DNA from 2 places in the Mesorhizobium argentiipisi genome. Region 1 is predicted to be linked to the other one. Evidence: riboswitches for the same ligand, from Rfam matches in the RefSeq annotation. Region 1 holds a riboswitch; the other holds the start of a gene.
What was found. A riboswitch is a leader RNA that binds a small molecule or an ion and turns the genes downstream of it on or off. The one in region 1 is predicted to bind cobalamin.
Positions count from the first base shown of each region.

Region 2: it holds a riboswitch for cobalamin, as region 1 does, so the genes downstream of both, bluB (5,6-dimethylbenzimidazole synthase) here and O7A05_RS04360 (DUF1636 family protein) in region 1, are expected to answer to the same signal.

Region 1 is NZ_JAPYKO010000002.1:301,346-306,387, reverse strand. It holds gene cobN (cobaltochelatase subunit CobN) at 1-2,219, opposite strand, end outside; gene cobW (cobalamin biosynthesis protein CobW) at 2,237-3,274, opposite strand; gene O7A05_RS04360 (DUF1636 family protein) at 3,277-3,702, opposite strand; cobalamin riboswitch at 3,743-3,944, opposite strand; gene O7A05_RS04355 (winged helix-turn-helix domain-containing protein) at 3,975-5,042, opposite strand, start outside.
Region 2 is NZ_JAPYKO010000013.1:124,366-129,407, reverse strand. It holds gene O7A05_RS19135 (MFS transporter) at 1-1,064, opposite strand, end outside; gene O7A05_RS19130 (TetR/AcrR family transcriptional regulator) at 1,185-1,778, shown strand; gene O7A05_RS19125 (hypothetical protein) at 1,910-2,893, shown strand; gene bluB (5,6-dimethylbenzimidazole synthase) at 2,894-3,625, opposite strand; cobalamin riboswitch at 3,668-3,847, opposite strand; gene O7A05_RS19115 (histone deacetylase family protein) at 3,963-4,889, shown strand; gene O7A05_RS19110 (exodeoxyribonuclease VII small subunit) at 4,893-5,042, shown strand, end outside.

The DNA.
Region 1 (5,042 bases):
AGCACGTCGGAGCGGCCGCGCGCCGGCGCGCCAGCCGGCCCGGCCTTGATGTGACGGCCGTCGAGCGCGGCCAGCAGGGCAGCCTTTTCGGTTTCCGCGCTTTGCCGGCGCAGCGGATCGGTTTCGTGTTCCTGCGCGCGGCCATAGACATGCAGCCCATCCTTGACGGCGAAATCCTTGAGATCGCAAAGCCACGCGTCGATGCGGCGCAGCGCTTCGTCGGGTTGATCAGCCTTGGCCACGCCCGCTTCAGAAGCGAGGCCAGTCTTCTGCGCGGTCTCGACGATCAGCTTTGCAAGTTGGTCGCGGCGGCGGCGGTCGAGGCCGTCGGCCTGCGCGTATTCGTCGACTAACCGCTCGAGTTTCTGTTGCGCCTCGTCTAGGCCGGCGCCGGTCAGCGGCGGCGGCAGATGGCCGAGGGTGACCGCCGAAATGCGACGCTTGGCCTGCGCCGCCTCGCCCGGATTGGAGACGATGAAGGGATAGATGATGGGCAGCGAGCCGGTGACGATCTCGGGGAAGCAGGTCTCGGAGAGGGCCACCGTCTTGCCCGGCAGCCATTCGAGCGTGCCATGCGCGCCGACATGGATGATGGCATGGACGCCGAGCGATTTCTGCAGCCAGAGGCCGAAAGCGATCAGTTCGTGACGTGGGGGCAGCGTCGGGTCGTGATAGTCGGCTCGGCGGTCGGCGGAACGGCCGCGGTCGGGGGCCCGCGCCACGGTGACGTTGCCGAAAGTGGCGGCGCGGAAGGGGAAGGTTGCCGAGTTCGGCGCTTGAACACCCCCCTCGCGCGAACCTATCCCTTCTGCCTTGCCCCACGCCGCCTCAACAGAAGCTCGCGCAGCCTCGGGCAGTTCGGCTGAAAGGGTGGCGTATTCCGTCAAGGCAAGGCCCTGGCCGCCCGCCTCCAGCGCATCCAGCAACCCGCGCGGCGATTGCGGGATCCTTTCAACCGCATAGCCCTGTTCCTTCAGGTCATGCAGCATCGCAAGCACACTGGAGGGCACATCGAGCCCAACGGCATAACCTGTCCGCCCGGGCGCGCTCGGATAATCAGGGATCAGGATCGCCAGCTTGCGCTTTGCTCGCTCCGTCCGCTGCAGGCGAATAAACGCGGCGATCCGCTTGGCCACCTGCGCCACGCGGTCGGCCTCGGGTCGGTTGGCGAAGGCGCGGAAGGCCAGCGCCGGATCGGTCTCGACCTCGCCTTTGAAGGAGATGGCGCCGGCCAGGATGCGGCCGTCGAGCTCGGGCAGCACGACATGCATGGCAAGGTCGGCGGGCGCCAGGCCGCGCTGGTTCTTTTCCCAGACCTCGCGTCTCGTTGTGGCGACGATGACCTGGAAGACGGGCACGCCGGCCCGGTCGAACAGGGTTTCGGCGCCGGGTTCTGCGCCCGAGGCGAAGGCGGTGGCGGTGACGATGGCGGCGGGGTTCAGTGTTGCGATGGCATTCTCGACGAAGGCCAGCGATGCCGGATCTTTGAGGCTGGAGACGAAGATCGGCACAGGCGCTAGGCCTTGCGAACACAGGGCGTCAACGAGTGCGTCGATCGGCGCGACGTCGGCGGCAAGCAGCATCGAGCGGTAGAAGAGGATGGGGATGACGGCGAAATTGTCGACGTCGAGTTCCGCCTCTAAAAGGTTCGGCTTCTCGACGACACCAATTCCCGGCTGATAAAATCCCGCCTTCGGCACGCTGACCGGTTCGGTCATGGCCGCATCCGACCCGGCAAGCCTTGCCAGCCTTTGCACCAGCGCGCCCATATTGGCCGGGCCGCCTTCGCGGAAATAGGCGAGCAGGGCGTCCAACTCGGCGCGCGGCAGGGTCGAGCCTTCGATCAGCCGCAGGTCCTCGTCATGGCTTTCGCCGGGCAGCAATGCCAGCTTGATGCCGCGTTCGCGCGCCACCGCGGCGAGCTGGTCACAGCCATAGCGCCACCAGTCATAGCCGCCGAGGATGCGGACGAGGATGAGCCTGGCGTGGCGGGCGACGCTGTCGATCCACAGGTCCACCGACATCGGGTGGCGAAGGTCGCGCAGCGCCGCAAGCCGCATGGACGGCAGCCGCGCCGCATCCGTCTTCCAGGCCGTGGCCAGGCCGCCGAGATCGCTGTCGGTGAAGGACAGGGCCACGACATCCGCAGGCGTCTGCCTGAGGTCGATCGGCTCGGCGAGATCGTCGAGCGAAGCGGATGTGGTGGCGAGGATGTGCATCGCTTTTGGTATTAGCCTCAGCCGACGAGGATACGCTCGATTGCCGGGCGGTTCAGCCCCTTGAGGCCGATGACGACGAGCCGCGAGCGGCGGTCGTCCTCGGCCGTCCAGGCGCGGTCGTAATAGTGGTTGACGCGCGGGCCGACAGCCTGCAGCAGGAGCCGCATCGGCTTGCCGCCGACCTCGACGAAACCTTTGACGCGCAGCACGTTTTCCTGCTCGGCGGCAAGGGCGACGCGCTTGGCCAGCTCGTCGGGATTGGCGATCGACGGAATGTCGAGGACGAAGGAATCGAAATCGTCGTGCTCATGGTCGAGCTCGTCGTCGTGATGGGTCTTGCGGCTCTCGATGTCGTCCTCCACCGCAAGGCCGAGGCCGAGCAGCACGGACGGGTCAACCTTGCCCTGCGCTGTCGGCACGACCTTGACCGCGCGCGCGACATGCTCGCCGATGACGGCGTTGGCACGGGCGGAGCCCGCCGCATCCATCAGGTCGCTCTTCGACAGGATGATCAGGTCGGCGCAGGCGATCTGGTCCTCGAATACCTCTTCGACCGGATCGTCATGGTCGAGGGAATCGTCAGCCGCACGCTGCGCCTGCAGGGCATCCATATCGGAAGCGACGCGGCCGTCGGCGAGCGCCGGTCCGTCGACCACGGCAATGACGCCATCGACCGTCACGCGGCTCTTCACGCTCGGCCATTGGAAGGCTTGGACGAGGGGCTTCGGCAGAGCGAGGCCGGAGGTTTCGATCAGGATGTGGTCAACCTTGGGTTTGAGCGACAGGATCTGGTCGAGCGCCGGCACGAAGTCGTCGGCGACGGTGCAGCAGATGCAGCCATTGGCGAGCTCGACGATGTTTTCTTCCGGGCAGGCGTCGACGCCGCAGCCTTTCAGGATCTCGCCGTCGATGCCGACATCGCCGAACTCGTTGACGATGATCGCCAGCCGCTTGCCCTTGGCGTTCTCAAGCAGGTTGCGGATCAGCGTCGTCTTGCCGGCGCCGAGGAAGCCGGTGACGACGGTGCAGGGAACACGGGAAACGGATGCGTTCATGGTCAGTCCTTCAGCATGTCGAGAGGAGGGATGCGGGCAACCAGGCCGCGCTTGAGGGAATCGGGCCGGCCGCGCCAGGGGATGAGACCATCGGTCGAGGTGGCGAAGAGCTTTGCGCCGGCGATGAGATCGGCGCCGCTGGTCGTGTTCAGATCGCCGAAGACGTAGCTCCAGCAGCCATTGCGGAGCAAAGCCGCGCTCAGCCGGCGCTTGCAGTTGCCGAGGCATTCGACGGTACGGATGTTGATCTTTTCGCCGGAAGCAGCCCGATGCGTATCTTCGGCAAGCAGCGCACCGGCGCGCGGATGCGCATCCGAACCGGTCTCGTCGCGGCAGGATGAGCAGACGATGACGGTCACGCCGGCCAAAGCGTCGGGCTCGGACGGAATGTCCGCGATGTTTGCCTGGAAACTGTCGTTGCGATCCAAAACCATGCTCCTTGCCCGGAAAACCCGCCGGGCATTCGGATACTTAAAGTCTCAGACGGCAGGTCTCCTGGCTCGCGGGTCGTCGCCCTGAATGCCGCCTTCCCGGGAAATCCCAGTGGTTTTCGGCAGAGGCTCGTCGCTTACAGTTGCGGGGACAGCCGCGGATTTGGGTTTTGGCCCGCACCGCATTCCCTCTTGGCTCCTCCCTTTGCCGGGAGAAGACCGTCTGGGTCAGGATTTAGGCTTACGGCTAGGTCCCTGTCAACGCGCAGCTACGACACCGCGATGTCGGCCAGCGCCGGTCCGAGGTCGCCGGCCGGCGTCACTTCGATCGACTCCAGGCCGAGCCAGCCCTGCATCTGCTTCAACTCATCGAAAAGCTGTGCGGCCGTTTCGGGCGGGGCGCCGGCCTCGGCATAGGCGGCGTGGACGCGCAAGATGCTGGCCGGGCGGTCAGCTCTCAAATCGACGCGGGCGACGATCCGGTCGCCGAGCAGGAAGGGCAGCACGTAGTAGCCATATTGGCGTTTCTCGGCCGGCGTGTAGATCTCGATGCGGTAGCGGAAATCGAAGAGTTTTTCCGTCCTGGTGCGTTCGAAGACGACGGGATCGAAGGGGGCGAGCAGGGCGCGCGCCTCTATCCGGCGCGGGAAACGGGCTTCCTTGTGGAGATAGGCGGTCTTGTCCCAGCCTTCGACCTTCACCGGCAGCAGTTCCCCCGCCTCAACCAGGTCCTCGATGCGATCCTTCGTGTCGCCCGGCGCGAGACGAAAATAGTCGCGCAGGTCGCCATAGGTGGCGATGCCGTGAGCACGGGCCGAAATGCGCAGCAATTCGCGATGCGCGTCCTCGACCGAGGGAACGGGAAGGTCGAGCACCGCCTGCGGCAAAACGCGCTCGGGCAGGTCGTAATAGCGCTCGAAGCCGCGCCGGTAGGCAGTGGTGATGCGTCCGGCCCAGAACAGCCATTCGAAAGCGTGCTTGGCCTCGCTCCAGCCCCACCAGCCGCCATTACCCTTGTGGCCTTCGATATCGGAGGCGGCGATCGGACCGCGATCGGCGACCTCTCTATATATCTCGTCGATCATTTCCTTGCGCTCACGGCCCCATTTGGCGAGACCGAGATACATCTCCTCGCCCTGCTCGGCGCGCTGCATGCGCCAGCGCATCAGCGGGTAGGTCTCGACGGGCAGGAACGACGCCTCATGCGCCCAGTATTCGAACACGGCGCGCTTGCGGGTGACCGCGGCATTGTCGAGCAGCGTAAGCGGGTAGGGGCCGAGGCGCGAATAGAGCGGCATATAATGCGCCCGCACCACCGCGCTCACGGAATCGATCTG
Region 2 (5,042 bases), on a different contig from region 1:
GCGGCGAAGGAGCCCAGCGCCATGCCGATGCCGATGCCGGTTGTCACCCAGGTGACACCTTCAGTGAGCATCGCCGGCGGCACGTGGCGCTCGATCAGGCCGAAGGCGGTGATGAAGGTCGGCGAGATCGCGACGCCGCTGACGAACACAGCCAGCGCCAGCGTCGGCACGGTGTCAGCGAAGAGCAGCGGTAAGGTGGTGAGCGCGATCACGGTGACCGCGAGTGCCAATTGCCGCTGCAGCGGCGCCTCGAGGCTGAGCGCGCCGACGATGATGCCGAGCACGAAGGATCCCAGCGCATAGACGCCGATGACGAGGCTCGCTGCCTCAGGCTGGCCGAGCTCTTTGGTGATCGCCACCGTCGTCACTTCCGTGGTAGCGAAGGTCGCGCCGACGAAGATCAGCGCGAAGGTGATGATCTGCACCGGCCGCAGGCGGATCGCCGAGCCGGCCGCGCCATGTTCGGCCGGGCGGACCGGCGGCTCGGACGAGCGCTGCAGCAGGAATGCCGCCGAGCCGAGCGCAAGCAGCAATGTGCTGACCACCATCCCGGCTTCGGGAAACAGCGCCGCGCTCAAGCCCACCGACAGCGAGGCGCCGGCGACATAGACCAGTTCGTCGGCGGCCGATTCGAAGGCAAACGCCGTGTTGAGCTCCAGCCGGTCGCGGAAGATCTCGGTCCAGCGCGCCCTGACCAGCGCCGGGATGCTGGGCATGGGGGCCGCAAGCAGCGCCGACAGGAACAACGTCCAGATCGGCCAGTGCTGGTTGGCCGCAACGATCAATGTCGCGAAGGAAAGCACCGAAACGAGCGTCATCGGCGCGGCGATCGCCGTCTGGCCGCGCCGGTCCACCAGCCGAGACACCTGCGGCGACAGGAAGGCGTTGACCAGCGCATAGGTCGCGGAGACCGCGCCGGCCAGCCAATATTCGCCATGCGTCTGTGACAGCATCGCCACGATGCCGATGGGCGCCATGGCGATCGGCAATCGCGCGATGAAAGCCGCCGCGGCAAAGCCTTTCGTGCCGGGAGCCCGAAAGATGTCCGAATAAGGGTTTCGCATGGTCCTGCTCCTCGACAAGGGTGAATGTCGCAACTACATACGCAGCGTATGAAAGTCAGATAGTTCATACGTCGCGTATGTCAATTGGCATACGAGACGTATGTTAATAGGTCCAGGGCCATGCGCAAACCGCGCAAGGAGATGATCGCCGAGACACGCGCCAAGCTGATCGCGGCCGCCCGCCATGCCTTTGGCACGATCGGCTATGCTGAGGCCTCGATGGACGATTTCACCGCTTCGGCCGGCCTGACGCGCGGCGCGCTCTACCACCACTTCGGCGACAAGAAGGGGCTGCTGCAGGCGGTGATCGCCGAAATCGACGGCGAGATGGCCTTGCGGGTCAACGAGGTGGCTTCCAAGGCGCCGACCCGCTGGCAGCATTTCGTCGACGAATGCACCACCTATATCGAGATGGCGCTGGAGCCGGAAATCCAGCGCATCATGTTCCGCGACGGCCCGGCGGTGCTCGGCGACCCGGCACAGTGGCCGAACGCCAATGCCTGCACCGCCTCGATGACCGAGCATCTGACCAGGCTGCAGGAAGAGGGCGTGGTCGTTCCGGAGCTTGATCCCGAGACGACCTCACGGCTGATCAATGGCGCCAGCAGTCAGGCTGCGCAGCGAATCGCCAATTCCAAGGACCCCGAAGCGACGTCGAAGAAGGCGATTGCGGCGTTCAAGCAATTGCTCGAAGGCTTGCGCAAGAAGCCTTGACGGTTCGCTTGGGTAATCAAGCCACCGGGTTGTGCACCGGTTTCGGGCCGGCGCAACCCTGCCGCGATTGACAATCGCCGGGGCGAGCGCATGCTCCCCGGCCATTCTCTTAAGGGTGGGAGAGTCGGGGAATGTGGGACTTCAGCATTGGTCAGTCTGTGTTGATCATGATGCGGACATGGCCGTTCATCGTCTTTCGCATGATCGTCTATTTCGGCATCACGGCCGCCTACATCATGGCGACCGGGACCGGCGCCAGCGTCGGTTATGGCGTCGGGCACATCTCGACCGATCCAGACGGTCCGATGTCCTTTGCGCTGTGGGGCGGCGTGGTCGGCTTCGGCGTCGTCTCGATCGCCGTCTACTGGATCCGCGAATACATCCTCTATGTGCTGAAAGCGGGCCATATTGCCGTCATGGTGCATCTGATCGACGGCCATGACGTTCCCGATGGCCAGGGCCAGATCGCCTATGCGAAGGAAGTGGTCACCCAGCGCTTCGCCGAGGCCAACATCCTTTTCGTCGTCGACCAGCTGGTCAAGGGCGCCATCCGCGCCATCACCGGCCTGATCGGCGGCATCGCCGCTTTCCTGCCCATTCCGGGCCTGAGCGGCATCGTCAGCTTCATGAACACGGTGATCCGCCTGTCGCTGACCTATGTCGACGAGATCATCCTCGGCTACAACATCCGCATCAATTCGAACTCGCCATTCGAGACGGCGAGGCAAGGCGTGGTGCTCTACGCGCAGAACGGCAAGCACATGGTCAAGAACGCAGTCTGGCTGGCGGTGATCATGTGGGGCGTGTCCTTCGTCATCTTCCTGTTGATGCTGGCACCCGCCGCCGCGATCCTTTGGGTCATGCCTGGGCAGTTGGCCGGATGGGCCTTCGTGCTCGCCATCGTCTTTGCTTGGGCCTTCAAGGCGGCCTTCATCGAGCCTTTCGCCATCGCCTCGCTGATGCAGGTTTATTTCGAAGCGATCGAGGGACAGGCGCCCAATCCCGAATGGGACCGGCGGCTCGCCGAGACCTCGTCCAAATTCAGGGAACTGCGCGACAAGGCGCTGGGCTCTTTTGGCGGCGGCTCGCGCTGGGATGCCCCGAGAGCCGCCTGATCATGGCTTTGATGGGCCGCCAAGGTTTGCGATTGCCGATTTAAGCGGCGCCTCGCCGGCGCCGCGAAATGTCTCACTCATGACCAGTTCGGGCAATGGCAGGCGCTTGCCCCAGCCATGCGCCTCGAGGTCCGGCTTCGGCGCGAATTCCGAGACGCGGCCGACGCAGAGATAGGCGATCGGCGTGACATGCTCGGGGATCGCGAGAAGCCGCTTCAAAGCCTCGGTTTCGATGATGCTCACCCAGCCGACGCCGACACCTTCGGCCCGCGCCGCCAGCCAGAAATTCTGCACTGCGCAGACGGTGCTGTAGAGATCCATCTCCGGGTTGTGCCAACGCCCGAGAGGCGAGTCCTTCGAGCGATGCCGGTCGCAGGTGATGCATAGATTGAGCGCGCTTTCGCAGATGCCCTCGAGCTTCAGCTTGCGGTAAAGCGCCTGCCGCTCCGCCTCGATCGCCGGCAGCTCCTGCTCGCGAGCCGCGAGGAACAGGTCGCGCACTTGTGTGCGCCGCTCGGCATCGCGGATGACGATGAAATTCCACGGCTGCATATAGCCGACAGATGGCGCATGGTGCGCGGCGGTGATGAGCCGCGCCAGCACGCTGTCATCGAGATCGTCGGGGACAAAATGGCTGCGCACGTCGCGCCTGGTGAACATGGCCCGGTAGACCGCGTCGCGCGCCAATTGGTCAAAGTCGCCGCCACTCGCGGCGATCGCTGCTGCTGTCATCGCTTTTCCCCTTGCGACAAACAGTCCCCCGCCTGACCAAGCGGAAGACCATGTCTGCCGGGCCGGTCTTCTGGCTCGGGATCGTCCCGCATCCGGCGCCTTCCCGTCTTCGACAGTGGCGTTTGCCGGCGCGGTCCCCCTTACAGTGTTGGGCACGCCACGGAGTTCAACCGTGTTCCCGATTCTCCCGCGTCGCGGGCACCAGGCAGCGAGGAGACCTTACAGCGAAGCCCGGCACCCGCCAATGGCATTAGCGACACGGCAAGACGCGATTTTCCCCAGCCATTCGGCCTGCCAAACATGGTCATTGCGGTCATAGGTCCCTAGATTAGGCGCCATGGCCACCCGTCTCTACACGCATCCGATCTTCCTCGAACACCTCACGCCGCCCGGTCATCCCGAGCGGCCCGACCGCCTGCGCGCCATCGAGCGGGTGCTGGACGACGAGGCTTTTTCGGCGCTCGACCGCGTCAAGGCGCCGGAAGGCGACCAGAAAACGATCCTCTACGCGCACCCGGAGGATTTCGTCGAGCGTGTCCGCGCCGCGATCCCTGAGAGCGGCATCGCCTCGATCGACGCCGACACCAGCGCCAGCCCGAAAAGCTGGCAGGCCGTGGTCACCGCGATCGGCGGTGCCAACGCGGCAGTAGACGACGTCTTCGAGGGCCGTGCGGCAAACGTCTTTGTCGCCGCCCGTCCGCCTGGCCATCATGCCGAAAAGACCACCGCGATGGGCTTTTGTCTGTTCAACACGGCGGCGATCGCCGCCCGCTACGCACAAAAGAGGCATCAGGCTGAGCGCGTCGCCATCGTCGACTGGGACGTTCACCACGGCAACGGTACCCAGGACATCTTCTGGGACGACCCGTCGGTGCTCTATTGTTCGACGCATCAGATGCCGCTTTATCCCGGCACCGGCGCGAAAAGCGAGACCGGCGCCGGCAACATCGTCAATGCGCCGCTGGCGCCGCAGACCGGCAGCGATCTCTTCCGCGACGCCTTCCTGTCGCGCGTGCTGCCGTCGATCGACGCGTTCGCGCCGGACCTGATCATCATTTCCGCGGGCTTCGACGCGCACCATCGCGACCCGTTGGCCGAGATCAACCTGACCGAGGACGATTTCGACTGGGCGACCGGGCAATTGATGGAACGCGCCGGCCGCCACAGCTCCAACAGACTCGTCAGCCTGCTGGAAGGCGGCTACGATCTGCAGGGACTGGCATTTTCAGTCGCCGCCCATGTCGGGCGGCTGATGAAGGGATAGAGTATGGCGTTGGAAGGCAATGAGGACGTCAAGGCGATGAGCTTCGAACAGGCGCTCGACGCGCTTGAGAAGATTGTCGATGATCTTGAGCGCGGCGACGTCCCGCTCGACCAGTCGATCAAGATCTATGAACGTGGCGAAGCGCTGAAGGCG